DNA from 3 places in the Bradyrhizobium sp. CCGB12 genome. Region 1 is predicted to be linked to each of the others. Evidence: predicted binding sites of a transcription regulator. Region 1 holds the regulator's gene; each other region holds the start of a gene.
The links. Region 1 encodes PhoB, which activates phosphate uptake and scavenging genes when phosphate is short. Its sites were predicted from a motif close to TGTCATNNANCTGTCAT; they were not measured.
Positions count from the first base shown of each region.

Region 1 (9,997 bases):
TGTGGCGCGAGCTGGCAATGACCAATCGTCGCCAAACCAAAGCCGGTGGTAATGGGTCCTGGCCTTCGCCAGGACGACGATCCGATTTTATGCGACTACGCCGCCCTACTTCACCGCGTCAAAGCACCAGGCCAGAATGCCCTTTTGCGCGTGCAGGCGATTTTCGGCCTCGTCGAACACGACCGATTGCGGGCCGTCGATCACCTCATCGGTGACCTCTTCGCCGCGATGGGCCGGCAGGCAATGCATGAACAGCGCGTCGGGCTTGGCCAGCGACATCAGCTTGGAATTGACCTGGTAGGGCTTGAGCACGTTGTGGCGATGTTCACCTTCCTTGTCGCCCATCGACACCCAGGTGTCGGTGACGACGCAATCGGCGCCCTTCACGGCGGCCTCGGGATCCGTACCGAGCACGATCGGCGCATTCGTCGCCTTGATCCAGTCGCGCATCACCTTCTTCGGTGCGAGCTCCGGGGGCGTTGCGACGTTGAGCTGGAACTTGAAGCGCTCGGCGGCGTGGGCCCACGACGCCAGCACGTTGTTGTCGTCGCCGGTCCAGGCCACCGTCTTGCCTTCGATCGGGCCGCGATGTTCCTCGTAGGTCATGAGGTCGGCCATCACCTGGCAAGGGTGCGAACGGCGCGTCAGGCCGTTGATGACGGGCACGGTCGCATGGGCCGCAAGCTCCAGCAGCGCCTCGTGATTGAGGATGCGGATCATGATGGCGTCGACATAGCGCGACAGCACGCGTGCGGTGTCGGCGATGGTCTCGCCGCGACCAAGCTGCATCTCGGCACCGGTGAGCATGATGGGCTCGCCACCGAGCTGGCGCATGGCGACGTCGAACGACACCCGTGTCCGCGTCGAGGGGCGCTCGAAGATCATCGCCAGCGTCTTGCCTTCGAGCGGCCTGACCGGCTGCTGCGCCTTCTGCTTCGCCTTCATGGCGGAGGATGCGGCGAGCATGCGCTTGAGCTCCGACAGCGGGAGCTCGTTGATATCGAGGAAGTGCTTTGGCGACTTGCTCATCAGCTGGCCGTCCGCTTGCTCTGGCCGGCCGACAGCGCGGAGCAGGCACGCTCGAGCCGCTCGACACTGTCCTCGATCTCCGCTTCGGTGACGATCAGAGGCGGCAGGAAGCGCACGACATTGTCGCCGGCGCCGACGGTGAGCAGTTTTTCGTTGCGCAAGGCGGCAACGAGATCCCCCGAAGGCACGACAGCCTTGATGCCGATCAGGAGACCCTCGCCGCGAACTTCGCTGACGACATCGGGATGGCGATCGATCACGGAGGCGAGCTTCTGCTTGAGCAGCAGCGACATCTTCTGCACGTGGTCGAAGAAGCCGGGCTTGAGCATGACGTCGAGCACGGCGTTCGCAGCGGAGATCGCGAGCGGATTGCCGCCGAAGGTCGAGCCGTGCGAGCCGGGCCCCATGCCGGAAGCCGCCTCCGCGGTCGCCAGCACCGCGCCGATCGGGAAGCCGCCGCCGAGCGCCTTTGCCAGCGACATCGCGTCGGGTGTGACGCCGGTGCGCCTGTGGGCGAAGAGATCGCCGGTGCGGCCCATGCCGGTCTGCACCTCGTCGAACGCGAGCAGCAAGCCCTTCTCGTCGCAGAGCTGACGCAGCGCCTTGAGGAAAGCGGGCGTTGACGAACGCACGCCGCCCTCGCCCTGGATCGGCTCGATCAGGATGCCGGCGGTCTGCGGACCGATCGCCTTCTTCACGGCTTCGATGTCGCCATGCGGGACCTGGTCGAAGCCGTCCATCGGCGGACCGAAGCCCTCGAGATATTTTGCCGATCCCGTCGCAGCCAACGTCGCCAGCGTGCGGCCGTGGAAGGCGCCTTCGAAGGTGATGATCCGATAACGTTCCGGATGCCCCTTGGAGAAGTGATGATGGCGGACCAGCTTGATCACACCCTCCAGCGCTTCGGCGCCGGAATTGCAGAAGAACACGAAGTCGGCAAAGCTCTCATTGCAGAGACGGGCCGCGAGCTTCTCGCCATCGGGGCTCTGGAACAGGTTGGACATGTGCCAGAGCTTCGTTGCCTGCTCCTGCAGTGCCTTGACCAGCGCGGGATGGGCATGGCCGAGCGCATTCACCGCAACGCCCGACGTGAAGTCGAGGTAGCGATCGCCATTGGTCGCGATCAGCCAGCAGCCTTCGCCGCGCTCGAAACCAAGGTCGGTCCTGGCGAAAACGGGAAGCAGATGCGGCGCGGCGCTGTTGGTCATGACCATCACTTGGATGTTGCACTTGGATGTTGAGACCTGCCTGGCGTGCCTTACGCAGCGCACCATTGACCGGTCCGGAAAACGAAACGTGCCGCCTTTTAAGGGCGGCACGCGTCACTATCTTATGCCTGGCAAGACGGGTGTCAATGCCGCCCGAAAAGCCTCGCGAAACGCTGAATCCGTAGTCTTGCGGTGCCGATTTTGCGGGGTTTTCACCACGGAACATGTGGAAGCGAGTCGGCGGACTCTTGCGCGGGAGTCACGCCATATTGTAGCGTTTGGCCTGTCAGATACGACATCTCGTGCAGCGGTTCTGATCCCAAGAGTCCTTATGTACCGGCGTAAACGTTCGGGCGTCAGTCACGCGCCCGGCGAGCCTTAAGGGATTCTGGCGGCACGGGTTTTTCAAGGCTTAGGCATTCGTTGTGAGGCCCCAGGATGGCTGGCCGGCAGCGAGGGAAAGGGTGCAATGACGGTTTTGACCTGGTCCGACGATCGCGTCGAGCAGCTGAAAAAGCTCTGGGAGGCCGGACTTTCGGCCAGCCAGATCGCGGCCGAGCTCGGCAATGTGACCCGCAATGCCGTGATCGGCAAAGTGCACAGGCTCGGCCTGTCCGGCCGCGCCAAAAGTCCTTCCTCGGCCGCGCCCCGGCCGCGCAAGGCGCGTCCGGCGCAGCACATGATGCGAGTGACCCGCCCGATCTCGCGCGGCAACACCGCGCTCGCGCAGGCCTTCGAGGTCGAGGTGGAGGCCGAGCCGGTCACCTACGACAACGTGGTGCCGATGAGCCAGCGGCTGTCGCTGCTGGAGCTGAACGAGGCGACCTGCCACTGGCCGGTCGGCGATCCCTCGAGCCCGGATTTCTTCTTCTGCGGCGGCAAGGCGCTGTCCGGCCTGCCCTACTGCGCCCAGCACTCGCGCGTCGCCTATCAGCCGGCCGCGGATCGCCGGCGTGCACCGGCCAAGCCGAGCACGCGGTGAGAATTTTCTGAGATCAAGACGGCAGCCGTCACGCGATGACGGCTCCGCACATTCGGTGTCGTCCCGGACAAGCGCGCCTCAAGCGCGCGTAGATCCGGGACCCATAGCCACAGGGCGCAATTGTCGCGCGAAGTGGTCACTCCGAGTCTTCGCCAAACTACTCCCTGTGGCTATGGGTCCCGGATCTGCGCTTACGCTTGTCCGGGACGACACCTGAGTGCGTGACGACGACAGATCGCCAAAAGAGCTTACGTCTGCTCCGCCTTCGCAAAGCGATCATCCAGCGCGTACCCTGCGCCACGGACCGTGCGGATCGGGTCCTGCTCGCGGCCGAGATTGAGCAGCTTGCGCAGGCGGCCGATATGGACGTCGACGGTACGCTCGTCGATGTAGATGTCGCGACCCCAGACGCTGTCGAGCAGCTGCTCGCGTGAGAACACGCGGCCGGGATGCTCCAGGAAGAACTCCAGCAGGCGATATTCGGTCGGGCCGAGATCAATCGGCCGGCCCGAGCGCGCCACGCGGCGCTTGTCGCGGTCGAGCTCGATGTCGCCATAGGCGAGCACGGTGGCAAGCCGCTCCGGGCTTGCGCGCCGCAACAGACCCTTCACGCGCGCCAACAGCTCCGGCACCGAGAACGGCTTGACGATGTAGTCGTCGGCACCGGTCGCAAGACCCCGCACCCGCTCGCTCTCCTCGCCGCGCGCGGTGAGCATGATGATCGGAAGCTGCTTGGTCTCGGGACGGGTGCGCAGCCGCCGGCACAGCTCGATGCCGGACAGTCCCGGCAGCATCCAGTCGAGCACGATCAGATCGGGGATGTGTTCCTTGAGGCGGGTGTCGGCATCGTCGCCGCGCATCACCGTCTCCACGTCATAGCCGTCGCCTTCGAGGTTGTAACGAAGAAGCTCGGTGAGAGCTTCCTCGTCTTCAACCACCATAATGCGTGCGCCCATGTGGTCGTCGCTCCTTACGTAATCAGGTATTCGGGACCGTCGTGGCGAAGGTCGTCATGTCGCCCTTCGGCCGCTTGTCGGTGATCGCCTGCCCCTCGATCATGTAGAACACGGTCTCGGCGATGTTGGTGGCGTGGTCGCCGATCCGTTCGATGTTCTTGGCGCAGAACATCAGGTGGATGCAGAACGAGATATTGCGCGGATCCTCCATCATGTAGGTGAGGAGCTCGCGGAACAGCGAGGTGCAGATGGCGTCGACTTCCTCGTCGCCCTTCCAGACTGCCATCGCCGCCGGTAGGTCGTGCGCGGCATAGGCATCCAGCACCGACTTGACCTGCTGCTCCACGAGGTCGGTCATGTGCTCCAGGCCGCGGAACAGTTTCAGCGGATGGAAGTCCGTCTCCAGCGCTGCGACGCGCTTGCCCATGTTCTTGGCGAGGTCGCCGATACGCTCGAGATCGGTGGCGACGCGCATGGCGCCGACGATTTCGCGCAGATCCACCGCCATCGGCTGGCGGCGGGCGATGGTGAGCACGGCGCGCTCCTCGATGCGCTTCTGGAGCGCGTCGAGCTCGGCGTCGATGGTGACGACGCGCTGACCGAGCGCAACGTCGCGGCGGATCAGCGCGTCGACGGAGTCGACGATCATGCGCTCGGCAATGCCGCCCATCTCGGCGACCAGGCGAGTGAGCTCCTGGAGGTCGGTGTCGAAGGCCTTAGCGGTATGTTCAGTACCCATGTCCCGTCTCCTCAGCCGAACCGGCCGGTGATGTAGTCCTGCGTGCGCCGATCGCTCGGCGACGTGAAGATCTTGCTGGTGTCGTCGAACTCGATCAGCTCGCCGAGATACATGAAGGCGGTCTTGTCGGAGACGCGCGCCGCCTGCTGCATGTTATGGGTGACGATCGCGATCGTGTAGTTCTCGGACAGCTCCTGGATCAGCTCCTCGACCTTGGCGGTCGAGATCGGGTCGAGCGCCGAGCAGGGCTCGTCGAACAGGATCACCTCAGGACGCACCGCAACCGTGCGGGCGATGCAGAGGCGCTGCTGCTGGCCGCCGGAGAGCGACAGGCCGGAGGCGTTGAGCTTGTCCTTGACCTCGTTCCACAGCGCGCCGCCGCGCAGCGCCTTCTCGACGCGGTCGTCCATCTCGGACTTCGAGATCTTCTCGTAGAGGCGGATGCCGAACGCGATGTTCTCGTAGATCGTCATCGGGAACGGCGTCGGCTTCTGGAACACCATGCCGACGCGGGCGCGCAGCAGGTTGAGGTCCAGCCTGGGGTCGAGGATGTTGGTCTGATCCAACATCAACTGTCCCACGGCGCGCTGCCCCGGATAGAGGTCGTACATCCGGTTGAAAATGCGCAGCAGGGTCGACTTGCCGCAGCCCGACGGGCCGATGAACGCCGTGACGCGGTTGGTGCCAAGCGTCAGGTTGATGTTCTTCAGCGCGTGGTGCTCGCCGTAATAGAAGTTGAGGTTGCGCACCGTCACCTTGGCCGGCGCCTCCGGCAGCGGATGCGAGCCGGGCTGAACGGGCGTACTGACGGAAATAGACATATCGCTCATTTTGCGGTCCTCTCGGCGCTAAGGATGCGCGCGCCAATATTCAAGGCAAGTACGGTCAAAGTGATCAGCAGGGCACCGCTCCAGGCGAGCTGCTTCCAGTAGGCGTAAGGGCTCTGCACGAAATTGTTGATGGTCACCGGCAGGTTCGCCATCGTCTTGTTCAGGCCGAGGCTGAAGAACTGGTTCGAGAGCGCGGTGAACAGCAGCGGCGCGGTCTCGCCGGCGACGCGGGCGGTCGCCAGCATCACGCCAGTGATGAGGCCGGAGCGCGCAGCGCGATAGGCGATGCGCTTGATCACCAGCGAGCGCGGCAGACCGAGCGCGGAGGCCGCCTCGCGCAGCGCATTCGGCACCAGCAGCAGCATGTCCTCGGTCGTGCGCAGCACCACCGGGATGACGATCACGGCGAGCGCGAGCGCACCTGCGATCGCCGAGAAGCCGCGCATCGGCACCACGACCGCGCCGTAGATGAACAGGCCGATGATGATCGAGGGCGCCGAGAGCAGGATGTCGTTGATGAAGCGGATCACCGAGGTCAGCTTGTCGTTGCGGCCGTACTCGGCGAGATAGGTGCCGGCGAACATGCCGAGGGGCGCGCCGATGCCGACGCCAAGCACGGTCATGATCAGCGAGCCGACGATGGCGTTGAGCAGGCCGCCCTCGTTCGAGCCGGGCGGCGGGGTATTTTCGGTGAAGACCTGGAGGTTGAGCCCGGCCAGACCGTTGTAGAGCAGCGTCAGCAGGATCAGCGCGAGCCAGGTGACGCCGAAGGCGGCGGCAGCCAGGCAGAGCGCGCGGATGACGACATCCACGCGGCGGCGGCGTGCATAAATCGGGTTCATGTTACTTTCCCGCCTTCTTTTCGAGTCGCAGCAGCATCAGCCGCGCGGCCGCGAGCACGAAGAACGTGAGCACGAACAACAGCAGGCCGAGCAGGATCAGGCCGGACTGGTGCAACCCGTCGCTTTCGGCGAACTCCGATGCGATCGCCGCCGAGATCGTGGTGCCCGGTGCGAAGATCGACGAGGAGATACGGAACGAGTTGCCGATGATGAAGGTCACCGCCATGGTCTCGCCGAGCGCTCGGCCCAGCGCCAGCATGACGCCGCCGATCACGCCGACGCGGGTGTAGGGGATCACCACGCTGCGGACGACTTCCCAGGTGGTGCAGCCGACGCCGTAGGCGGCTTCCTTCAGCACCGGCGGCACCGTCTTGAACACGTCGACCGAGATCGAGGTGATGAAGGGCAGCACCATGATGGCGAGGATCAGCGCGGCGTTGAACAGGCTGAGATAGGACGGGGGACCTGCGAAGATCGCGCCCAGCACGGGAACGCCGTCGAAGATCTTGATCATGAAAGGCTGGAAGGTGTTGGCGAGGAACGGGCCCAACACGAAGAAGCCCCACATGCCGTAGATGATCGAGGGAATGCCGGCGAGCAGCTCGATGGCCATGCCGATCGGGCGGCGCGCCCATTGCGGACAGAGCTCAGTGAGGAAGATGGCGATGCCAAGACCGACCGGAATGGCGATCGCCATCGCGATGAACGAGGTCACCAGCGTGCCGTAGATCGGTCCGAGCGCGCCGAGCACGGGCGGATCGGCCGACGGCGCCCAGCGCTGCGTCCACAGGAACGACAGGCCGTATTCCTTCATCGCCGGGAAAGCACCGACGACCAGCGAGATGATGATGCCGCCGAGGATCAGCAGCACCGAGATCGCGGAAAGCCGCGTGATCCAGTAGAAGGTGACGTCGCCGAGCTTGAACGCGCTCAAAGCCTTGGCACGATCATACGGTCCGGCGTCGTCGATTACATCGCTCTGAACGGCCATCTCTGCCACGCCGATCCCCTGTACCCGTTTATGTATACGCTTGTTTTTGGCCCCGTGCCCCGGATGCGGCGCTCGCCCATCCGGGGCTTGGTTCTTGTGGGCTCGGCTCAGCGGCGCAGCACTTCAGGCTGCGCCGTGTCCGGGACGCGAGAGCGAGCGCTCAGCTCTTGATCTCGGCAGCCCAGGTCTTCTCCACCTGCTGGACGACGCTGTCGGGCATCGGGATGTAGTCGAGCTCCTCGGCCATCTTGCCGCCGTTCTTGAAGGCCCAGCGGAAGAACTTGATGGCTTCCTGCGAGGCCGCCTTGTCAGTGGCGGACTTGTGCATGAGGATGAAGGTCGCCGCCGTGATCGGCCAGGACTTGTCGCCGGGCTGGTCGGTCAGGATGACGTAGTAGCCGGGAGCCTTGGACCAGTCGGCGTTGGCGGCGGCCGCCTGGAAGGCCTCGACGGTCGGCTGCACGGGCTTGCCGGCCTTGTTGACGAGACCGGTGTAGGTCAGCTTGTTCTGCTTGGCATAGGCGTACTCGACATAGCCGATCGAGTTCTTGGTCTGGCTGATGTTGCCCGACACGCCTTCGTTGCCCTTGGCGCCGACGCCGACCGGCCACTCGACCGCGGTGCCCTCGCCGATCTTGCTCTTCCAGTCCGCGCTGGCCTTGGAGAGGTAGTTGGTGAAGTTGAAGGTGGTGCCCGAACCGTCCGAGCGGCGGACCACGGTGATGGCGTCCGACGGCAGCTTCACGTTCGGATTGAGCTTCTTGATCGCGGCATCGTCCCACTTGGTGATCTTGCCGAGATAGATATTGGCCAGCGTCTCGCCGTCGAACACCAGCTCGCCCGGCTTCACACCCTCGAGGTTGACCACGGGGACGATCGCGCCCATCACCATCGGCCACTGGACGAGGCCGTCCTTCTCGAGCTGCTCGGCCTTGAGCGGCGCGTCGCTGGCGCCGAAGGTCACGGTCTTGGCCTGGATCTGCTTGATGCCGCCGCCGGAACCGATCGACTGGTAGTTCAGGCCGTTGCCGGTCTCCTTCTTGTAGGCGTCAGCCCACTTCGAATAGATCGGGAACGGGAACGTCGCGCCGGCTCCCGTGATGTCGGCCGCAAAGGCCGCAGTCGTCGATGCGGCGACCAAGCCAGCAGCGACGATAGTTTTGAGGAAATTCATGCTGGTCTCCATACAGGGGAGCGAAGCGCCATCCGCGCCCGATCGCGCTCCCCGCGCCGCCCCCTTTAGGAGCGGTCGGCTGTGCTTTTACGAAGGTTTCGTGACAGCTGGATGACACCCTCAAGCGATTAAAATCGCTTGATTTTCAGGTGAGAGCCGGAGTCTTGGCCTGGGGAAAACAGGCCGTGAAAGTGGCACCCTGCCGGGGCACGCTTTCGATCAGAAGCCGGCCGCGATGACGGTTAAGAATATGTTTCACCAGCGATAATCCGAGTCCTGTCCCGCCCTGCGAGCGGCTGTCGCCGACGTCGACCCGGTAGAAGCGTTCAGTCAGCCGGGGCAGGTGCTCGGGCGCGATGCCGGGGCCGAAATCGCGAACCATGACCCGAATTTCCTGAGCTCCATCAGTGGCCGTGCTTGGGGTCAGCGACACGATGACGCGACCGCCCGAGGCGCCATATTTGAGCGCGTTCTCGATCAGGTTCTCGAACAGGCGGAGCAGCTCCTCGCGGTCGCCCGCGATCATCACCGGGGCATCCGGCAGATGAGTCTCGACATCGACCTGGCGTTCCCGCGCCAGCGGCTCGAGCCCGTCGGCGACCTGGAGGATGATCGGCAAGAGGTCGACCAGGGTGTCCGGCCGGACATGGGCCGATAGCTCGACCCGCGACAGCGACAGCAAATCGTCGATCAGGCGCGCCATGCGGGTGGCCTGGTTGTGCATGATGCCGAGGAAGCGCTCGCGCGCCTTTGGATCGTCCTTGGCCTGGCCCTGGAGCGTGTCGATGAAGCCCGACAGGGCGGCGAGCGGCGTGCGCAGCTCGTGGCTGGCATTGGCGACGAAATCGGCCCGCATCTCCTCGACGCGACGCAGCGGCGTCTGGTCGTGGAAGGTCATCAGCATGCATTTGTCGGCGCCGCCGAAGGTGGTCGGCACCGGCACCGGCGTGATCATGAGCTCCAGCCAGCGATCGACCGGAACGTGGTCGAGATAGGTCGCGCGCCGCGGTTCGGTGGTCGCGATCGCCTCGCGCAGCGCCGTGATGATCTCCGGCGAGCGCAGCGCGAACTGGGCGAGCTCGTTCCTGCGCAGCGCCGGCGCGAGCTGAGCGGCAGCGGCGTTGAGGTGGATGACGCGACCGGCGCGGTCGAGCAGCACCGCGGGATCGGGCATGCCGGCGACGACGGCGGCCACCGCCGCACTCTCGACCGGGTTGTTGATGCGCCTGACGTCGTCGCGCGATGC
Region 1 is NZ_JANADO010000001.1:6,652,897-6,662,893, forward strand. It holds gene argF (ornithine carbamoyltransferase) at 106-1,029, opposite strand; gene NLM27_RS30500 (aspartate aminotransferase family protein) at 1,029-2,237, opposite strand; gene NLM27_RS30505 (GcrA family cell cycle regulator) at 2,707-3,219, shown strand; gene phoB (phosphate regulon transcriptional regulator PhoB) at 3,468-4,175, opposite strand; gene phoU (phosphate signaling complex protein PhoU) at 4,198-4,914, opposite strand; gene pstB (phosphate ABC transporter ATP-binding protein PstB) at 4,926-5,744, opposite strand; gene pstA (phosphate ABC transporter permease PstA) at 5,741-6,586, opposite strand; gene pstC (phosphate ABC transporter permease subunit PstC) at 6,588-7,577, opposite strand; gene pstS (phosphate ABC transporter substrate-binding protein PstS) at 7,738-8,751, opposite strand; gene NLM27_RS30540 (ATP-binding protein) at 8,897-9,997, opposite strand, start outside.

Region 2 (9,997 bases), 3.5 Mb from region 1:
TGATCGGCTTCAGCCGCTCCAGCATCTTCACGCGAGATTGTGCCTGCCGCGCCTTGGAGGCCTTGGCCTTGAAGCGGTCGACGAAGGCTTGCAGCCGCGCGCGCTCGGCTTCCTGGCGCTTGACCTGCTTGGCGTCGAGCAGCTCGCGCGCGGCGCGCTGCTCCTCGAACGAGGAGTAGGTGCCCTTGTAGAGCGTGAGCTTGCCGCGCTCCAGATGCAGGATCTGGTCGACCGAGCTTTCCAGGAGGTCGCGGTCGTGGCTGATCACGATCACCGTGCGCGGATAATGCGCGAGATGGTCCTCCAGCCACAGCGTGCCTTCGAGGTCGAGATAGTTGGTGGGCTCGTCGAGCAGCAGAAGGTCGGGGGCCGCGAACAGCGTCGCGGCCAGTGCGACGCGCATGCGCCAGCCGCCGGAAAATTCGGCGCAGGGGCGGAGCTGATCGGTGGCGGAAAAGCCGAGGCCGGAGAGGATCGCGGCCGCACGGCTCGGCGCCGAATGTGCGTCGATGTCGACGAGGCGGGTCTGGATCTCGGCGATCCGATGCGGATCGGTCGCGCGCTCGGCCTCGGCGAGCAGCGCGTCACGTTCGAGATCGGCCTTGAGCACGACGGAAATCAGACTTTCGGGGCCGTTCGGAGCTTCCTGCGCCAGGCTGCCGACGCGCCAGCGCGGCGGCAGGGTGACCGAGCCGTGCTCGGCCGCCAGCTCGGCACGGATCACCTTGAACAGGGTGGACTTGCCGGTGCCGTTGCGCCCGACCAGGCCGACGCGCGATCCGGGCGTGATCTGCACGGAACTCTGGTCAATCAGAAGGCGTCCGGCGAGGCGGACGGAGAGGTCGGTGATAGCAAGCATGCGGCCTTGTCACCGCAAGGCGCGCCGAACGCAACCCGTTTTTCCGCGTCTTCCAGTCAGCTTCCGGTCAGTGTGATTCGCGGTCGCGCTGCTTCAGCTCGTTGAGCAGCTGCTCAAGGTGCGTCGGGAGCCGGGGATCGGGGCGCAGGCTCTGCTGAAGCCTTTCGCCCACGGCGTCGCAAATCGAACGACTGGTGCGCCGGTCAATCTGTTCGCTGTCATTGGCAAAAGGGCCAGCCATCGCGGGGTTCCGTGTTCTCAAAGCAAGGACACCATATCAAGTCATTGGCCCCCAAAATGGTTTCGCCACTCGCGGAGATTGCTCGGCATTCTAGTAAAAATTGTATGAAGTCGCGCCATATCCATCCACAGACAAAGCCCCGGCGGGGGGATCGCCGGGGCTTCTCCTGGAAGGTACCTGGGGGGGTAGGTACCTGGAGGTACTTGAAAAAGGTGCTGCCGGGCTCAGTAGCAGCGGTTGATCATCCGCCAGCGGGGTCCCCAGGGGGTCGGGACCAGCCGGCGCACATAGCAGCCGCCATAACCGTAGGAGACGACGGGGCCGCGAGCATAAAAGCGCGGTCCGCCCCAGCCGTGATAGCCGCCATGCCAGCCGCCACCATGCCAGCCACCGCCATGCCAGTGGGCAGAGGCGGAGGTCGGTGCCAGCGCGGCACCCAGCGCAACCGCGGCGACAGCGGCAAGCGAAAGTTTCCTCAACATGGTGATCTCCTCAAAAACTGCTGGCGCGGCGCTATCGCGTCGATGGAAAGGCCGCCGAAACGGTCTGCCTCGTGATCAGGGCTTGGGTTTCGATAGGCCAGACCTTACGCCGGCGAAGCTGAACCGAACCCTGACGGAGGTTTCAGATTGGGTTCATCTGGGTGAAATTGTTGTAATCCATGTTGGAATCCTGGCGGACAGCCGCCTGCGGCGCAGCGCCTGTGAGGCCGCTCCGGCGGTCGCTTGCCGTCCGGCGAAGGCGCCGATATAAGCCCCGCAACTCCGAACCACCGCTTTCTCCTCAAGGATAAGACTATGGCCATCGAACGCACTTTCTCGATCATCAAGCCCGATGCGACCGCGCGTAACCTGACCGGTGCGGTCAACGCCGTGATCGAGAAGGCGGGCCTGCGTATCGTCGCGCAGAAGCGCATCCGCATGACCAAGGAACAGGCCGAGACCTTCTATGCCGTCCACAAGGCGCGGCCGTTCTTCGGTGAGCTCGTCGAGTTCATGACCTCGGGCCCGGTCGTGGTCCAGGTGCTGGAAGCCGAGGGCGCCATCGCCAAATACCGCGACGCCATGGGCGCGACCGATCCGTCCAAGGCGGCCGACGGCACTATCCGCAAGCTCTACGCAAAGTCGATCGGCGAGAACTCCGCGCACGGTTCCGATGCGCCGGAGACCGCCGCGATCGAGATCGCGCAGTTCTTCTCGGGCAACGAGATCGTCGGCTGATCATCGGCTGATAAGTTAAAACGACGGGGCGAAAGGACTTATTGTGAGCTGGCTCTGGCAGATCTTCGATCCCGCTACGATCGGGGCATTCTTCACCCAGTTTCGCAACGAGATGGCCGAGCCGACCTTCTGGATCGCGGTCGGCAAGATCATCTGGATCAACATCCTGCTCTCCGGCGACAATGCGCTGGTGATCGCACTCGCTTGCCGCGGCCTCAGCCCGCGGCATCGGCTGTGGGGCATGATCTTCGGTGCCGGCGCTGCGGTGATGCTGCGGATCATCTTCACCGGCATCGTCGCGACCCTGATGGAGCTGCCGTATCTCAAGCTGGTCGGCGGTCTCGCGCTGATCGTGATCGCGGCAAAGCTCCTGGTGCCCGAAAACGAGGACGAGGACGACGTCGAGTCCGCCTCGCATCTGTGGCAGGCCATCCAGATCGTGGTGGTCGCCGACATCGTCATGAGTCTGGACAACGTCATTGCGGTGGCCGCCGCCGCCAATGGCAGCGTGCCGCTATTGATCCTCGGCCTTGCCATCAGCGTGCCGCTGATCGTCGCCGGTGCCGCGCTGATCATGGCGCTGCTTGCAAAGCTGCCGGTGCTGGTCTGGGCGGGTGCGGCGCTGCTCGGCTGGATCTCGGGCGAAGTGATCGCGACCGATCCTGGCATCGCGCCGAAGCTGCACACGCTGTTCGATGGTCCTCTCGGCGCCTCGCTGGACAACATGCTCGGCGCTCTTCGCATCCCGCCGCAATTCGCCCATGGCGGCGGAGGTGGCGAATATCTCTGCGCGCTTCTCGGCGTCGTCGTCGTGCTGGTCGTCGGCACCATCTGGCGCCGACGCAGCCTGAGTGCAGCCGCGCTGGCATCCTCCGAGCGCCATGCCAAGGCGTCGGCGGAGTAACTTCCTACCGCCTGACGATCGAGCCCGCGCGACCGACGAGGCGCGCGAGCGCGCGGAAGCGGCTGCCGACGCGGTCGGCGACGAGATCAACGAGGCGGTGCTCGAACACCAGCATCAATTTGCGGCCCACGCTGCGGAAATGCGTCGCGGGCAGCACACCCGGGCGCGCCGCCGAAATCAGGTGCGCGACGCGGAATGCCGCGCCCAGGAGGCGGGCGCGTTCAAGCTGTGCCGGCGTCAGCAGGCCCTGCATGGTGGCCGGCGGCTGGTTTTCCTCGCTGAGCCCCGCATAGCGGTAGAACACCGACAGGCCGACAAAGGCGCGCTCGGTGTGGGTGATCGCGCCGAAATTGCCGTTGACGACGAGGCTCAGCGTCTGCTCGCCGCGGTGATCGGGGTGCACGCGCCAGCCGATGTCGGAGAGCAGGCACGCGGTGTGACGCAGGCGGCGATCCTCTTCGGTCTCGCGCAGCCTCACCACGCGGGCGAGGCGGTCGGTCCAGGCGATCAGCTCGCGGGCGTGCTTCGCCGAACGCGACAGCAGCTGATTAAGTTCTTCTGCGGCGCAGATCAGCCCGTCCTTGTTGCGTTCGGCCTCCGGCAACTTCTCATGCAACAGGCCCTCGCGCACGCCGAAGGTGGAGAACACAATGGTCTTCGGCTGCGCCACGCGAATGATGTGCTCGAGCACCAGCGCCGCATAGGTGAGGAGCGGGCGGCGCGCATCGGCGACGATCTCGATGTCGGCAAGCATGTCCGCGGCCGCGAGCCGGCGGAGACGACGCGAAAAGTCGAGCGCTTCGGCCGCCGGAATCGAATAGCCGTGCATCACCTGGAGCGGATAGCCGCTCTGGATGATGTGGATGCGCGCGAGCGCGCGCCAGGTGCCGCCGACGGCGTAGAAGGCGCGGCCGCGGCCCGCGGCGAGCTGCGGCACCTCGTCGATCGCCTCGCGGACGATGCGGTCGGCGCGCTTGAGCGATTTGTGTGCGAGATCCTGGAGCGCGAGCCCGCCGAGCGGCAGCGTCACGCCGCTGCGCACGCTGTTCCTGCGGACGTCGATCAGTTCGAGCGAACCGCCGCCGAGATCGCCGACGATGCCGTCAGGATGATGGATGCCGGAGATCACGCCGAGCGCCGACAGCCGCGCTTCGCGCTGGCCCGACAGGATCTCGATCTTCACCGCGCAGATGCGTTCAGCCTTGGCGATGAAATCGGCGCCGTTGGAGGCGTCGCGGCAGGCGGCGGTCGCAATCGCGAACACGCGCCCGACCTGCATCACGCGGCATAGGGCGCGGAACCGTTTCAGCGAAGTCAGCGCCTTGTCGACGGCGTCGGGCGCGAGCAGGCCCGTGCTCTGCACCTCGCGCCCGAGGCCGCACAGCGTCTTTTCGTTGAAGATCGGAATGAGGCTGCGTGCCAGCGCCTCGTAGACGACGAGACGAACCGAGTTGGAACCGATGTCGATGACCGCGACGCTGGCGCCGCGCTTGCGCGGCCGCTTCACGTCGCGATTCCGGAATCAGGATTGGTGACGTTCATTACGGCGCGTGAGACGGCGCGGCGAGGATTCCTTGAGCGACTTTCCACGGCCAGAGAGACTCGGATTTGTCATGAAGTAGTTGTGCACGTTGAAAGGCTCCTCGCCCTTCGCGGTCTTCATACGCGTTGAGGACCCGTCCGGCAACAATTGCCAGCTCTGCTCATTGTCCTTGAGATTCGCGACCATGATCTGTTCGAGAACCTGCTGATGCACCGTGGGATTTTGCAGCGGACACAGCACCTCGACGCGGCGGTCGAGGTTGCGCGGCATCATGTCGGCTGAGGAGATATACACAGCCGCTTTCGCGCTCGGCAGGCCCTGGCCCATGCCAAAGCAGTAGATTCGACCGTGTTCCAGGAAGCGTCCGATGATCGACTTGACGCGGATGTTCTCCGACAGGCCTGGAATTCCGGGCCTGAGGCAGCAGATGCCGCGGACCACGAGCTCGACCTGGACGCCGGCCTGCGAGGCCTCGTAGAGCGCGTCGATGATATCAGGGTCGACCAGCGCATTCATTTTCATCCAAACCGCGCCGGGCCGGCCGTGCCTTGCGTGCGCGGTCTCGCCCTGGATGTGCTCGATGATGCGCTTGCGCAAGGTCAATGGCGACACGGCCATCTTTTCCAGATCGCTAGGCGCGGCATAGCCGGTGATGAAATTGAACACGCGGGCGGCGTCGCGGCCGATGGTCGGGTCCGAGGTGAAGTAGGAGAGGTCGGTGTAGATGCGCGCGGTCACCGGATGATAGTTGCCGGTGCCGGTGTGGACGTAAGTCGTGAGGTTGCCGCCTTCGCGGCGCACCACCATCGAGAGCTTTGCGTGCGTCTTCAGCTCGAGGAAGCCGTAGACGACCTGCACGCCGGCGCGCTCGAGATCGCGCGCCCAGCGGATGTTGGCTTCCTCGTCGAAGCGCGCCTTCAATTCGATCAATGCGGTGACAGACTTGCCGGCCTCAGCGGCTTCCGCAAGCGCGCGCACGATCGGCGAGTTGTTGGAGGTGCGGTAGAGCGTCTGCTTGATCGCGACGACATCAGGGTCGCGCGTGGCCTGCTGGAGGAACTGCACCACCACGTCGAAGGATTCGTAGGGATGATGGACGACAAGGTCCTTCTGCCGGATCGCGGCAAAAATGTCGCCGCCATGCTCGCGCACGCGCTCGGGATGGCGCGGCACGTAAGGCGTGAATTCGAGGTCGGGACGGTCGAGGCGGGTGAGCTGCGAGAGCTCGTTCATGGCGAGCACGCCGTCGACCAGGAACACTTCGTCGTCGGCGGCCGACAGCGCGTGCTGCACGAAGCTGCGCAGCTCCTCCGGCATCTTGGCGTCGATCTCGAGACGGATCACCGACCCGCGGCGGCGGCGCTTCAGCGCCGTCTCGAACAGGCGGACGAGGTCTTCGGCCTCTTCCTCGATTTCGAGCTCGGAGTCGCGGATGATCCGGAAGGCGCCCTGGCCGTGCAGATTGTAGCCGGGGAATAGGCGGTTGATGAACAGGGCGGTTGCCTGCTCCAGCGAGATCAGCCGGACGACCTTGCCTTCGGCCGGCAGGCGGATGAAGCGGTCGATCTTGCCGGGCATGCGGATCAGCGCGTTCATCTGCTTGCCGTCGGCGGCGCGCGTGAGCTGGAGCGCGATGGTGAAGCCGAGGCTCGGAATGAACGGGAAGGGGTGGGCCGGATCGATGGCGAGCGGCGTCAGCAGCGGGAACACGTTGTGGAGGAAGTAGTCCTCGATCCAGGTCCGTTCCGTCTTGGTGACGTCCCTGCCGTCGACCAGCACGATGCCGACATCGGCCAGCGTACCGCGCAGGTCGCGCCAGATCGCCTGCTGGTCGGAGGCAAGCTCGGAGACGGTGCGGTTGATCAGCGCGAGCTGTTCGGACGGCGTCAGGCCGTCGGGGCTGCGTTCGGCAATGCCCTCGCGCACCTGGGCCTTGATGCCGGCGACGCGGACCATGAAGAATTCGTCGAGGTTATTCGCTGAAATCGACAGGAATCGCACCCGCTCCAGCATGGGGTGGCTGGGATTGACCGATTCCTCCAGGACGCGGCGGTTAAAATGCAGCCAGGAGAGCTCACGGTTGATGAACCGCTCGGGGCTCGTAGCGATCGCCGGCAGGCCCTCGGGTTCCGGGCCTTTCTCTTTAATTTCAACGGCTTGCGCAGAGTCCATGAGAAGTCGATCCATCCAGTTCACCCCGATTTGCGACTTACGCGCAAAACCGGCGGGAGCATGTGTTAGTCCGATGACGTTTCGATGACGCAGCCGATAGAGTAACTCGCCAGCGGCCCAAAAGCATGGTTCCCCCGCCATCGGGCTGTAACGCTACAGGCGCAATCATTTCGATGACATTGACGTTCCGCTGCCGCGCCGCGTCAAGCGGCCTTGGCGACCCGCAGGCCGCTCAGGCGTCGCGAAGCAGCTCGGCGGCCAGTGCCCGGGTGACGGGGCGGCCGAGCCGCAGGGCCTCGCTGTCGAGCAACTCCACGGCCTGCCGGGCGGCCGCCGAGGATCGCTCGAGGCGGGTGGCGAGGTAGCTGACCACGCTCTCGTCCACATTGAGCTGGCGGTCGGCGCAGAATTTGACGATCAGGCCGCGGAAGAGCTGGTCGTCGGGGGGCAGCAGCGAGACCACGGGCACCGCCCGCAGCCGCGAGCGCAGGTCGCGAAGCTCGATCACGAGCGATGCCGGCACCTCGCGCCCGGTGAAGAGGACGTGGGCGCCATCCTCGCGGGCGAGGTTCATCAGGTGGAAGAGGGCGCGTTCGTCAAAATCCTTCGCCCTGAGATCCTCGACCACCAGCGCACCGGTAGCGAGCGCACCGGGAACATCAGCGGCGGTCAGCGCACCGGCCGTGGTCGAGCGCGCGCCTGATACCTCGGCCCAGATCGCGGCGAGATGGCTCTTGCCGCTTCCTTCGGGGCCGGCCAGCCACATGATGCGGTGCGGCCATTCCGGCCAGCTGTCGATCAGGCCGAGACCGGCCGCGTTGGCGGGGCCCTCCAGGAAATTGTCCCGGCTGAGGCTTTCCGCGTGTGGGAGCGAGAACGCCAATTGTCGGGGATGAACGCGGCCTGCCACGCTTGCCTTGCTCCGTGCCGGCGCGCCGGCCTGGTTTGAAAAGAGTCGACTTCATCGAGCGGGAGTTGGCCTTTTGCGGGGCCGCATCCCATTCATTTGGCCTCGATCGTGCTCATGTGCCGCAGCCACCCGACGAGATAGAGCGACACGGAGGAGAGCGTGAAGATGGTGACGAGGCCCATCATGATCATATCATAGGGCTGCGGCTTGAAGCCGAAGGCGAGGGACGCCAGCACCAGCGCCGCATACGATACCTGGGCTGCGGTGTTGAGCTTCGACACCTTCGACGGCTTCATCTCGACCGGCTTGTCGAACAGCCAGGATACAATCACGGCGGCGACGATCATGATGTCGCGCGAGACCACCAGGATCACGATCCAGCGCGGGATGTCGCCCCAGATGCCGAGTGCCAGGTAGATCGAGACGAGCAGCGCCTTGTCGGCGAGCGGATCGAGCAGGGCGCCGAGCTCGCTCGTCATGTTGAAGCGCTTGGCCAGGAAGCCGTCGACGGCGTCGCTGATGCCGGCGATCAGGAAGACGGCGAACGCCACCTCCATTTGGCTCGACACGATGGCCCAGACGATGATCGGGACCAGCATGATGCGGCCCAGGGTAATGATATTCGGAATACTCACGCAGCGCTTCCCGGCACCGATCTGACCGCAAATTCGGCCCGTCCCAGGGCTGAACCGGTTGATATGTCTACATAGTATAGGGCGGAGCGCCATGCGAGCCATTGCGCGTCCCCGGAATTCGACGTAACCAGCCGCAAAACCCACTGGAAATCGGGCATGACCGACCGCAAAAACGGCCTCACCTACGCCGATTCAGGCGTCGATATCGACGCGGGCAACCGCCTGGTCGACCTAATCAAGCCGATGGTCCGCGCCACCGCACGGCCCGGCGCCGATGCCGAGATCGGCGGCTTCGGCGGCTTGTTCGACCTCAAGGCGGCCGGTTTCAAGGACCCGGTCCTGGTCGCGGCGACCGACGGCGTCGGCACCAAGGTCAAGATCGCGATCGAGACCGGCCTGCATGGCGGGATCGGCATTGACCTCGTCGCCATGAGCGTCAACGACCTGGTGGTGCAGGGCGCTGAGCCGCTGTTCTTCCTGGATTATTTTGCCTGCGGCAAGCTCGACCCGGAGGCCACGGCTGCTATTGTCGCGGGCGTTGCGGAAGGCTGCCGCGAATCCGGCTGCGCCCTGATCGGCGGCGAGACCGCCGAGATGCCCGGCCTGTACAAGGACGGCGACTACGACCTCGGCGGTTTCGCCGTCGGCGCCGCCGAGCGCGGTACGCTGCTGCCGCGCAAGGACATCGCCGCAGGCGATGCCGTGATCGGGCTCGCCTCCTCGGGCGTGCATTCCAACGGTTTTTCGCTGGTGCGCAAGATCGTGGAACAATCCGGTCTCGGCTTCGAGGCGCAGGCGCCGTTCGCGCCCGTGATGACGCTGGGCGGCGCGTTGCTGACGCCGACGCGGCTCTACGTCAAATCCTGCCTGCGCGCGATCCGCGAGACTGGCGCGGTGAAGGGGCTCGCCCACATCACCGGCGGCGGTTTTACGGACAACATTCCGCGCGTGCTGCCGAAGAACCTCGGCGTCGGAATCGACCTCGCACGCCTGCCGGTGCTGCCGGTGTTCAAATGGCTGGCGGCGCAGGCCGGCATCGCGGAGCTCGAAATGCTGCGCACGTTCAATTGCGGCATCGGCATGATCGCGATCGTCGAGCCTGACAAGGTCGACAAGGTGGTCGAAGTCTTCACCGACGCCGGCGAGACGGTGGCGCAGCTCGGCACCGTGATCCCGGCCGAGGGCGAGCACCGCGTCGTCTATAACGGCCATCTCGACATGGCGCTGTGATGTCTGGCGCTGTGATGAAGCGCCGCGTCGCCATCCTGATTTCCGGCCGCGGCTCCAACATGTCCGCGCTGATCAGGGCCGCCGCTGCTGCGGATTTTCCGGCGGAGATTTCGCTGGTCGTCTCGAACAAGGCCGATGCGCTCGGACTCGAACGGGCCAGGGCGAGCGGCGTGACGACTGAGGTGATCGAGAGCAAGCCGTTCGGCAAGGACCGCGCCGGCTTCGAGAAGGTGCTGCAGGCCGCGCTCGACCGGCACGGCATCGAGCTGATTTGTCTGGGCGG
Region 2 is NZ_JANADO010000001.1:3,170,469-3,180,465, reverse strand. It holds gene NLM27_RS15305 (ABC-F family ATP-binding cassette domain-containing protein) at 1-859, opposite strand, end outside; gene NLM27_RS15300 (hypothetical protein) at 927-1,100, opposite strand; gene NLM27_RS15295 (sulfur globule protein precursor) at 1,325-1,582, opposite strand; gene ndk (nucleoside-diphosphate kinase) at 1,898-2,320, shown strand; gene NLM27_RS15285 (TerC family protein) at 2,364-3,224, shown strand; gene ppx (exopolyphosphatase) at 3,229-4,731, opposite strand; gene NLM27_RS15275 (RNA degradosome polyphosphate kinase) at 4,747-6,939, opposite strand; gene NLM27_RS15270 (DnaA ATPase domain-containing protein) at 7,172-7,849, opposite strand; gene NLM27_RS15265 (CDP-alcohol phosphatidyltransferase family protein) at 7,942-8,484, opposite strand; gene purM (phosphoribosylformylglycinamidine cyclo-ligase) at 8,641-9,714, shown strand; gene purN (phosphoribosylglycinamide formyltransferase) at 9,729-9,997, shown strand, end outside.
Region 2: a site for PhoB is predicted at 7,013-7,029, ahead of NLM27_RS15275 (RNA degradosome polyphosphate kinase). Genes of this name have one in related genera too.

Region 3 (9,997 bases), 3.4 Mb from region 1:
CAGTGCACACTGTCGTCGCCCGGCTTGGCGGGGCGACCCAGTATTCCAGAGACGTTTGTGATCAAGTCGATGGGCCGCGGCGTACTGGATGCCCCGGTCCCGTCTCCGCCAAGGCTACGCCGGGGCCCCAAGGGTGCTCGGCCGCCGAAGCTTTAGCGAAGGCGGCAAGCCGGGACATGACAGCGGGGGTGCGGGCGCACAGCGGTGAGCGCGACGAGCACCCTACCCCTTCTTCTTGACGTCCTTGACGTTGGTGAACTCGATGCCCTCGGCGCGTTCCCTGGTATAGCCGAGATAGAACTCGTTCCGCGCCAGATACACGGGATCGCCGTCGACATCGTCGGCGATGCTCGACGTGTTGGCCGCGATGAAGGTATCGAGCTTCTTGCGGTCCTCCGAGGAGACCCAGCGCGCGAGCTGGAACTCGCTGACCTCGAACTCGACCGGCAGCGAATATTCCGCCTCCAGCCGCGCCTTGAGCACGTCGAGCTGGAGCGCACCGACCACGCCGACCAGCGCAGGCGCGCCGTCGCGCGGGCGGAACACTTGCACCACGCCCTCTTCCGACATCTGCTGAAGCGCTTCCTTCAGCTTCTTCGCCTTCATCGCGTCGGTGAGACGCACGCGGCGGACGATCTCCGGCGCAAAGCTCGGCACGCCGACGAAGTTGAAATCCTCGCCCTCGGTCAGCGTGTCGCCGATGCGCAGCGTGCCGTGATTGGGAATGCCGACGACATCGCCGGCAAAGGCCTCGTCCGCAACCGACCGGTCCTGCGCGAAGAAGAATTGCGGGCTCGACAGCGGCATGCTCTTGCCGGTGCGCACCAGCTTCGCCTTCATGCCGCGGCTGAGCTTGCCCGAGCAGAGCCGCGCGAAGGCGATGCGGTCGCGATGGTTCGGATCCATGTTGGCCTGGATCTTGAACACGAAGGCGCTCATGCGCGGATCGGTCGCCTCGACCTTGCGCTGGTCGCTGTCCTGCGCGCGCGGCTCGGGCGCGAACTTGCCGAGGCCTTCGAGGAGATCGCCGACGCCGAAATTGCGCAGCGCGCTGCCGAAATAGACCGGCGTCAGATGGCCCTCGCGGAACGCTTCGAGCTCGAACGGCTTTGAGGCCTCGGTGACAAGCTCGAGCTCGTCCTTCACTGCGGAGACGTCGAGATTGCCGTTGAGCTTGGCAAGCTCCGCGATCTCGATCTGCTGCGCCGCGCCGGTCTTGGCGCCGCCGCCTTCGAGCAGGCGCACGCCGCCATTGACGACGTCATAGGTGCCGAGGAAGTCGCGGCCGCGGCCGACCGGCCAGGTCATCGGCGTGGTGTCGAGCGCCAGCGTCTTCTCGATCTCGTCGAGCAGCTCGAAGACGTCGCGGCTCTCGCGGTCCATCTTGTTGATGAAGGTGATGATCGGGATGTCGCGCAGGCGGCACACCTCGAACAGCTTCCGGGTGCGCGCCTCGATGCCCTTGGCAGCGTCGATCACCATGACGGCGGAATCGACCGCCGTGAGCGTGCGGTAGGTGTCTTCCGAAAAGTCCTCGTGGCCCGGCGTGTCCAAGAGGTTGAAGACGAGGCCCTCGAACTCGAAGGTCATCACCGAGGTCACGACCGAGATGCCGCGCTCGCGCTCGATCTTCATCCAGTCCGAGCGCGTGTTGCGCCGCTCGCCCTTGGCCTTGACCTGCCCAGCCAGGTTGATGGCGCCGCCGAACAGCAGCAGCTTCTCCGTCAGCGTGGTCTTGCCGGCGTCGGGGTGGGAGATGATCGCAAAGGTCCGTCGCCGCGACACTTCAGCGGCAAGCGGGGAACGGGCCGGCGATTCGGCTGTGGTGGTGGCGATGTCGGACATGGCGGGAGCGTTTGGCAGGGAAAATGGGCCTGATCAAGCCTCATTTGGTGATTGCGGAGCCTTCCGGCCAGTCCCATATCGGCCTTGGCCATACTGGCCTTGGGGGGAAGGACGACCTTCCCGTTTCTCAGCACCTCAGCCGCGGGGACGACCCTGCCTTGGTACGGAGGGTCGTCATGGCCTGGAGCATTTTGTTCGTCGCCGGTCTTCTCGAGATCACCTGGGCTATCGGCCTGAAATACACCGAGGGTTTTACCAGGCTGGTTCCGTCCGTCATCACGCTCGTGGCCATGGCCGGCAGCGTCATCCTGCTCGGACTCGCGCTCAAATCGCTGCCCGTCGGAACCGCCTATGCGGTCTGGACCGGGATCGGCGCGGTCGGCACCGCAACGCTCGGCATCATCCTGTTCGGCGAGCCGGCCACCGCGTTCCGCCTCGCCAGCATCGCCCTGATCGTCGCGGGGATTGCCGGGCTGAAGTTCGTTACTTGATGATCTGGACCGCCCACCAGGTCAGCGCGGCGACGATGGCGGAGGCCGGGATCGTGATCACCCAGGCATAGACGATCGAGCTCGCGACGTTCCAGCGCACCGCCGAAACACGGCGGGCGGCGCCGACGCCGACGATGGCACCGGTGATGGTGTGTGTCGTCGAGACGGGAACGCCGAGGAACGTCGCCATGAACAGGGTCGCAGCGCCCCCGGTCTCGGCGCAGAAGCCCTGCATGGGCGTCAATTTGGTGATGCGCAGGCCCATGGTGCGGACGATCCGCCAGCCGCCCATCAGCGTGCCCAGCGCCATCGCCGCCTGGCAGGACAGCACCACCCAGAACGGCACGGAGAATTCGCCGCCGAGATGGCCCTGCGAATAGAGCAGCACCGCGATGATGCCCATGGTCTTCTGGGCGTCGTTGCCGCCGTGACCGAGCGAATAGAGCGAGGCCGAGGCGAATTGCAGGATGCGGAAGGCGCGATCGACCGCGAACGGGGTCGAGCGCACAGAGGCCCAGGACACGATGGCCACCAGCATCATCGCGAGCAGGAAGCCGACCAGCGGGGACAGCACGATGGCCAGCACCGTCTTGGACAGGCCGCTCCACACAGCCGCCGAGATCCCTGCCTTGGCCATGCCGCCGCCGACGAGACCGCCGATCAACGCGTGCGACGACGAAGAGGGAATGCCGAGCCCCCAGGTCACGAGGTTCCAGACGATCGCGCCGACGAGAGCCGCGAAGATGACCTGGGCATCGACCACCGCGGGATCGATGATGCCGGTGCCGATGGTCTGGGCGACATGCAGCCCGAACACCATGAAGGCAATGAAATTGAAGAACGCGGCCCAGAACACCGCGAATTGCGGCCGCAGCACGCGGGTCGAGACGATGGTCGCGATCGAATTGGCGGCGTCATGCAGGCCGTTCAGGAAATCGAACAGCAGTGCGACGGCGATCAAGCCGACCAGGATGGGAAAACCCAACGCAGCATCCACGACGGCCCTGCCCTAAACTTGCTCGATCACGATGCTGTTGATCTCGTTGGCGACGTCGTCGAAGCGATCGGCGACCTTCTCCAAATGGTCGTAGATCTCTGCGCCGACGACGAAGTCCATCGCATTGCCGTCGCGATGCTTGAGGAAAAGCTCCTTCAGCCCGATGTCATGAAGGTCGTCCACGCGGCCCTCCAGCTTACCCAGCTCCTCCGTGATCGCGGTCAGCATGGCGACGTTCGGGCCGATCGACTGCATCAGCGGCAGCGCGCGGCCGACCAGATTGGCGCATTCGATCAGGAGCCCGCCGATCTCGCGCATCGGTGGCTCGAAGGCACGAACTTCGAACAGCATCACCGCCTTGGCGGTCTGCTGCATCTGGTCGATGGCATCGTCCATCGAGGTGATCAGGTTCTTGATGTCGCCGCGGTCGAATGGGGTGATGAAGGTGCGGCGCACCGCCGTCAGCACCTCACGGGTGATGTTATCGGCGTCGTTCTCGAACTGGTTGACGCGCTGGCAATAAACCGGCGTCTCCTCGCCCCCGTTCAGCATACCCTGGAGCGCGATCGAACCCTGGATCACGGTCTGAGCGTGACGGTCGAAAAGGTCGAAGAACCGTTCTTCCTTGGGCAGGAAAGCACGAAACCATCGCATCATGGGGATAGGCTACCGGTTGGAAATGGCCCGGCCCTGTCAGGGCCGTCATAAAACTGTCATAGACCATTTTCGATCCGCGCGCGTGTCACCTCACGCCCACGGAGCCGGGTCATCCACCGGATTATCGCACCAACGAAATTGGTGCGATATCAATAATTTAGAGCGACCGGCGGAAGTAATGGGCGATTTCGCCGATGACGCCGCGGCGGAAGGTGAGCACGCAGATCACGAAGATCGAGCCCTGGATCACCGTCACCCACTGGCCGAAACCCGCCAGATATTGCTGCATGGCGATGATCACGAAGGCGCCGACCACGGGGCCGAAGACGGTGCCGAGACCGCCGACCAGCGTCATCAGCACGACCTCGCCCGACATCGTCCAATGGACGTCGGTAAGAGAGGCATTCTGCGCCACAAACACCTTCAGCGATCCGGCGAACCCGGCCAGCGTGCCTGACAGGACGAAGGCCAGGAACTTGTACTGGTCGGTGCGGTACCCGAGCGAAATCGCGCGCTGCTCGTTCTCGCGGATCGACTTCAGCACCTCGCCGAACGGCGAGTTGATGATGCGGAAGATCAGCAGGAAGCCAGCGAGGAAGCCGACCAGCACGACGTAATATAGCACCGTCGGCTTGGAGAGATCGAACACGCCGAACATGCGCCCCTGCGGGATGCCCTGGATGCCGTCCTCGCCATGGGTGAACGGCGCCTGGAGATAGATGAAGTACAACAGCTGCGACAGCGCCAGCGTGATCATCGAGAAGTAGATGCCCTGGCGGCGGATCGAGATGTAGCCGGTGATGATCGACAGGACGAACGCCGCGGCGATGCCGACGAGGATGCCGAGCTCGGGCGGCAGCGCCCAGACCTTCAGCGCATGCGCGCTGCAATAGCCTGCGGTTCCCAGGAACATCGCGTGGCCGAACGACAGCAGCCCGCCATAGCCGACCAGCAGATTGAACGCGCAGGCAAGCAGCGCAAAGCACAACGCCTGCATCACGAAGAACGGATAGACGCCCGTGAATGGCACCGCCGCCAGCAGCAGTGCCATCACCACGAAGACGATCATCTCGTCGCGCATCGCGCGCGGGTTTGCCGACAGCGTGTCGTCTGTCAGGGTTGTCATAGTCAGGCCGCCCTTCCCGTCAATCCCGTTGGCTTCACCAGGAGTACCAGCACCATCAGCACGAACACGACGGTGTTGGAGGCCTCGGGGTAGAAATACTTGGTCAGGCCCTCGATCACGCCAAGCGCAAAGCCGGTGATGATGGAGCCCATGATCGATCCCATGCCGCCGATCACGACCACCGCGAACACCACGATGATGAGATCGGCGCCCATCAGCGGCCGCACCTGGTTGATCGGCGCCGAGAGCACGCCTGCGAGCGCGGCAAGGCCGACACCGAGACCATAGGTCAGCGTGATCATGCGCGGCACGTTGATACCGAAGGCGCGCACCAGCGTCGGGTTTTCAGTGGCGGCGCGCAGGTAAGCGCCGAGCTGCGTCTTCTCGATCAGGAACCAGGTCGCAAAGCACACCACCAGCGAGAACACGACGACCCAGCCGCGATAGATCGGCAGGAACATGAAGCCGAGATTCATGCCGCCCCTGAGCTGGTCCGGAATGGCGTAAGGCAGGCCGGAGGAGCCGAAATAGTTCTGGAACAGGCCCTGCACGATTAACGCGATGCCGAAGGTCAGGAGCAGGCCGTAAAGATGGTCGAGCCCGGTCAGCCATTGCAGCATGGTCCGCTCCAGGATCATGCCGAAGATGCCGACGATGATCGGCGCCAGCAGCAACGCCCACCAGTAGTTGATGCCGCCGAGGTTGAGGAGGAAATAGGCGACGAAGGCGCCCATCATGTAGAGCGCGCCATGGGCGAAATTGATGATGTTGAGCATGCCGAAGATCACGGCAAGCCCAAGACTGAGCAGCGCGTAGAACGAGCCGTTGATCAGTCCCACCAGTAGCTGAGCGTAAAGAGCCTGCATCGATCCCGCACCCGGTCCCTTCGGCGTTCCCTGAAAGTCGCCCGCAGGCCTGAAGGCCTGCGGGCCGTCATCTTACTTCTTCAAGAGCGCGCACTTGCTCTCGGACAGCGGCGTGAAGGCCTGGTCACCCGGCACCGTGCCGACCAGCTTGTAGAAGTCCCACGGCCCCTTGGATTCCGAAGGCTTCTTCACCTCGAACAGATAGGCGTTGTGGATGGTGCGCCCGTTGGGCTGGATCTCGCCCTTGCCGAACAGATCGTCCTCGGTCGGCATCGACTTCATCTTCTCGACGACCTTGACGCCGTCATGCGAGTTGCCGCCAAGCGCTTCCAGCGCCTTGAGATAGTGACGCACGCCCGCATAGACGCCGGCCTGCACCATGGTCGGCGGTGCATTGTTCTTCATCTTCGCGGCGAAGCGCTTGGAGAACGCCCGGGTCTGGTCGTTCATGTCCCAGTAGAAGGTCTCGGTGAAGTTGAGGCCCTGCGCCGTCTCCAGGCCGATCGCCTTGACGTCGGTGAGGAACAGCAGCAGCGCCGCCAGCTTCTGGCCGCCCTTGACGATGCCGAACTCGGCCGCCTGCTTGATGGTGTTGGTGGTGTCGCCGCCGGCATTGGCAAGGCCGATGATCTTGGCCTTGGAAGCCTGCGCCTGAAGCAGGAACGAGGAGAAGTCCGGCGTGTTCAGCGGATGCTTGACGCCGCCGACCACCTTGCCGCCGTTGGCGGTGATGACCGCCGTGGTGTCGCGCTCGAGCGCCGCGCCGAAGGCGTAGTCCGCGGTCAGGAAGAACCAGGTGTCGCCACCGGCCTTCACCAGCGCCTGACCGGTGGTGTGGGCCAGCATGTAAGTGTCATAGGTCCAGTGCACCGTGTTGGGCGAGCACTGCGCGTTGGTGAGGTCCGAGGTCGCCGCACCGGAGTTGATGTAGACGCCGTTCTTTTCCTTGACGACGTTGTTGACGGCGAGCGCGACGCCCGAGTTCGGCACGTCGACGATGACGTCGACCTTGTCGACGTCGAACCACTGCCGCGCGATCGCGGTGCCGATGTCGGGCTTGTTCTGGTGATCGCCCGAGATGATGTCGATCTTCCAGCCCTTCGCGGCAAGGCCGGAATCCTCAACGGCCATCTGCGCGGCGAGAGTAGAGCCCGGTCCGCCGAGGTCGGCATAGAGCCCGGACTGATCGGACAGCGCGCCGATCTTGACGGTCTTGTCCTGCGCGGACGCAACGCCTGCTGCGGCGAAGGTAAGCGCGGTCGTCAGCAGCAATGACGCAATCGACCTGGTGTTCATGCAACTTTCCTTTTTGAATTTTCTCGTTGGCAGTTCTAGACGCCGAGATAGGTGTGGAGCTTGTCCATGTTGGCGGCAAGCTCGGCGTTGGAAAACCCGTCAATGATCTTGCCGTGCTCGACCACGTAATATCGGTCGGCCACGGTCGATGCGAAGCGGAAGTTCTGCTCGACCAGGAGGATCGTGAAGCCTTCCTTCTTGAGCCGCGCAATGGTGTGGCCGATCTGCTGGATGATGACAGGCGCAAGGCCCTCGGTCGGCTCGTCCAGCATCAGGAAGCTCGCGCCGGTGCGCAGGATGCGCGCGATCGCCAGCATCTGCTGCTCGCCGCCCGACAGCTTTGTGCCTTGGCTGTTGAGCCGTTCCTTCAGGTTCGGAAACAGGTCGAAGATCTGATCGAGCGGCAGTCCGCCTGCACGTACGACCGGAGGCAGCAGCAAATTCTCCCGCACGTCGAGGCTGGAGAATATCCCCCGCTCCTCCGGGCAGAACGCAATGCCCATGCGCGCGATCTTGTCGGAGGTCGCGCGGATGATGTCCTGGTTGTTGAACTTCACCGAACCCGAGCGCTTGCCGATGATGCCCATGATCGACTTCAGCGTGGTCGTCTTGCCGGCGCCGTTGCGCCCGAGCAGGGTGACGACCTCGCCCGCATTCACGTCGAAGTTGATCCCGTGCAGGATGTGAGACTCGCCGTACCAGGCTTCCAGGTTGCGGACTTGAAGGATGTTTCCGCCGGTCGCAGCCTTTGCCGGAGCCTCGGCGATCGCAGTGTCAGGCATGACCGGCTCCCAGATAGGCTTCCTTGACGCGCTCGTCCTTGGTGAGCTCGGAGTAATGCCCTTGCGCGAGCACCTGCCCGCGCGTCAGCACGGTGATGATGTCGGAGAGATTGGCCACGACGCTCAAATTATGCTCGACCATCAGGATGGTATATTTCGCGGAGATGCGCTTGATCAGCGCCGCGATCTTGTCGATGTCCTCGTGACCCATGCCGGCCATCGGCTCGTCCAGCAGCATCATCTCAGGGTCGAGCGCGAGCGTGGTTGCGATCTCCAGTGCGCGCTTGCGCCCGTAAGGCATCTCGACCGCGGGCGTGTTAGCAAACTCGCTGAGGCCGACATCGTTCAACAACTCGCGCGCGCGATCGTTGAAGCGGTTGAGCACGGATTTGGAACGCCAGAAGTCGAACGAAGAGCCGTGCTGGCGCTGAAGTGCGACGCGGACGTTTTCCAGCGCGGTGAGGTGGGGAAACACCGCTGAAATCTGGAATGAACGAACGAGACCCATGCGGGCCACGTCGGCCGGCGCCATCGCAGTGATGTCCTGCCCCTTGTACAGGATCTTTCCGGCGGACGGTTTGAGGAACTTGGTCAAAAGATTGAAGCAGGTCGTCTTGCCGGCCCCGTTCGGGCCGATCAACGCATGAATGCTCCCACGGCGAACCTTGAGCGCAACGTCGCGGACGGCGAAGAAGCCCGCGAACTCCTTGGTCAAGCCTTCCGTTTCGAGAATGAACTCATCGGCCAAACAGATTTCCCCCTGCCCGCACGACGCGCTGGCCGCGCGTGGCTGTCCTTGTTTACTTCGGCTTTCCGGAGGGCCTTGGAGCCCATCCGGAACGCCGCCTCCGGGCGCGGAATATGCCGGAGGTGACGGGGGTTAGGCAAGGCGGAAAGCTGAGCAGATCAGGCCTCCGGCTGGGATACGAATGCTCCCTTAGTCGGAGATGTTTTGACGTCGTGCCTGCCCGGCCTCCCGGTTCGCAAAAGCACCGGTCATCAAGTCGTCGTTAACGGTCTTTGGTCGCGCGCGCCAGCCTTCATAGAAAATTTTCCCGCGGCGAAGATCATGTGCGGGTTTTCACATGCCGGGAATATTGTTTTGGATTTCGCGAGCGCCGCACCCTCCGTCGTCAAGTCGATCAGGCAGCGTGATCTCCTGAATACGTGGCTGCGACTTTATGCGCGCCGGCAGGTCGCACCGGCGATCTGGGAGTACCAGCCTGCGCGGCTCGAGGAAGAGCTGTCCGATCTCATCTATTACACGGTGGACGGTTCTGGGCCGACGCCGGACCTGACCATCCAGAGCGAAGGCACGCGCATCTCGCGCGCCTATGGGCACACCGGCAAGGGCATCCTGCTGCACGACTATGTCGGACCGCGGCTCGCGCCTTTCGTGATGCCCATCTATCATGAATGCGTCGCGCGCGGGCTTCCGGTTTACAGCGTTGCCGACGTCGACGACATCTACGGACGCATCGTCGCCTATGAGCGGCTGCTGCTGCCGTTCCTGACCGACGACAAGGTCAGCCACGTCATCGCGTCGGTGAAGACCTTCTGCGAGGACGGCGGCTTCGAGATCAAGAATCTGATGCGCGGAAATGACGCGCCGCCGCGTCCGAGGCAGCGCGCCGTGATCGACCGCGACCTGTTTCATCGCGCGCCTGGCCGCATCGCTGCTGCCGACGTGGTCGAACTCGCCGACCAGTCCGGCCCAAGCGTCACCGCCGAAATCATCGAGCTGAACTAGCGCGCTTTTGCCCCGACCTCCTTGGCATAGATGTCAGGCTTGAAGCCGACCAGCAGCTTGCCGCCAACCTCCAGCACCGGCCGCTTGATCATCGATGGTTGCGCTAGCATCAGCGTCAGCGCCTTCTTCTCGCTCAAGCCTTCCTTGTCGGCGTCAGGCAGCTTCTTGAAGGTGGTGCCGGCGCGAT
Region 3 is NZ_JANADO010000001.1:3,252,037-3,262,033, forward strand. It holds gene NLM27_RS15675 (peptide chain release factor 3) at 223-1,845, opposite strand; gene sugE (quaternary ammonium compound efflux SMR transporter SugE) at 2,022-2,336, shown strand; gene NLM27_RS15685 (inorganic phosphate transporter) at 2,329-3,333, opposite strand; gene NLM27_RS15690 (DUF47 domain-containing protein) at 3,346-3,990, opposite strand; gene NLM27_RS15695 (branched-chain amino acid ABC transporter permease) at 4,148-5,116, opposite strand; gene NLM27_RS15700 (branched-chain amino acid ABC transporter permease) at 5,119-5,982, opposite strand; gene NLM27_RS15705 (ABC transporter substrate-binding protein) at 6,055-7,278, opposite strand; gene NLM27_RS15710 (ABC transporter ATP-binding protein) at 7,314-8,060, opposite strand; gene NLM27_RS15715 (ABC transporter ATP-binding protein) at 8,053-8,808, opposite strand; gene NLM27_RS15720 (hypothetical protein) at 9,130-9,810, shown strand; gene NLM27_RS15725 (ArsC family reductase) at 9,807-9,997, opposite strand, start outside.
Region 3: a site for PhoB is predicted at 4,034-4,050, ahead of NLM27_RS15690 (DUF47 domain-containing protein). Genes of this name have one in related genera too.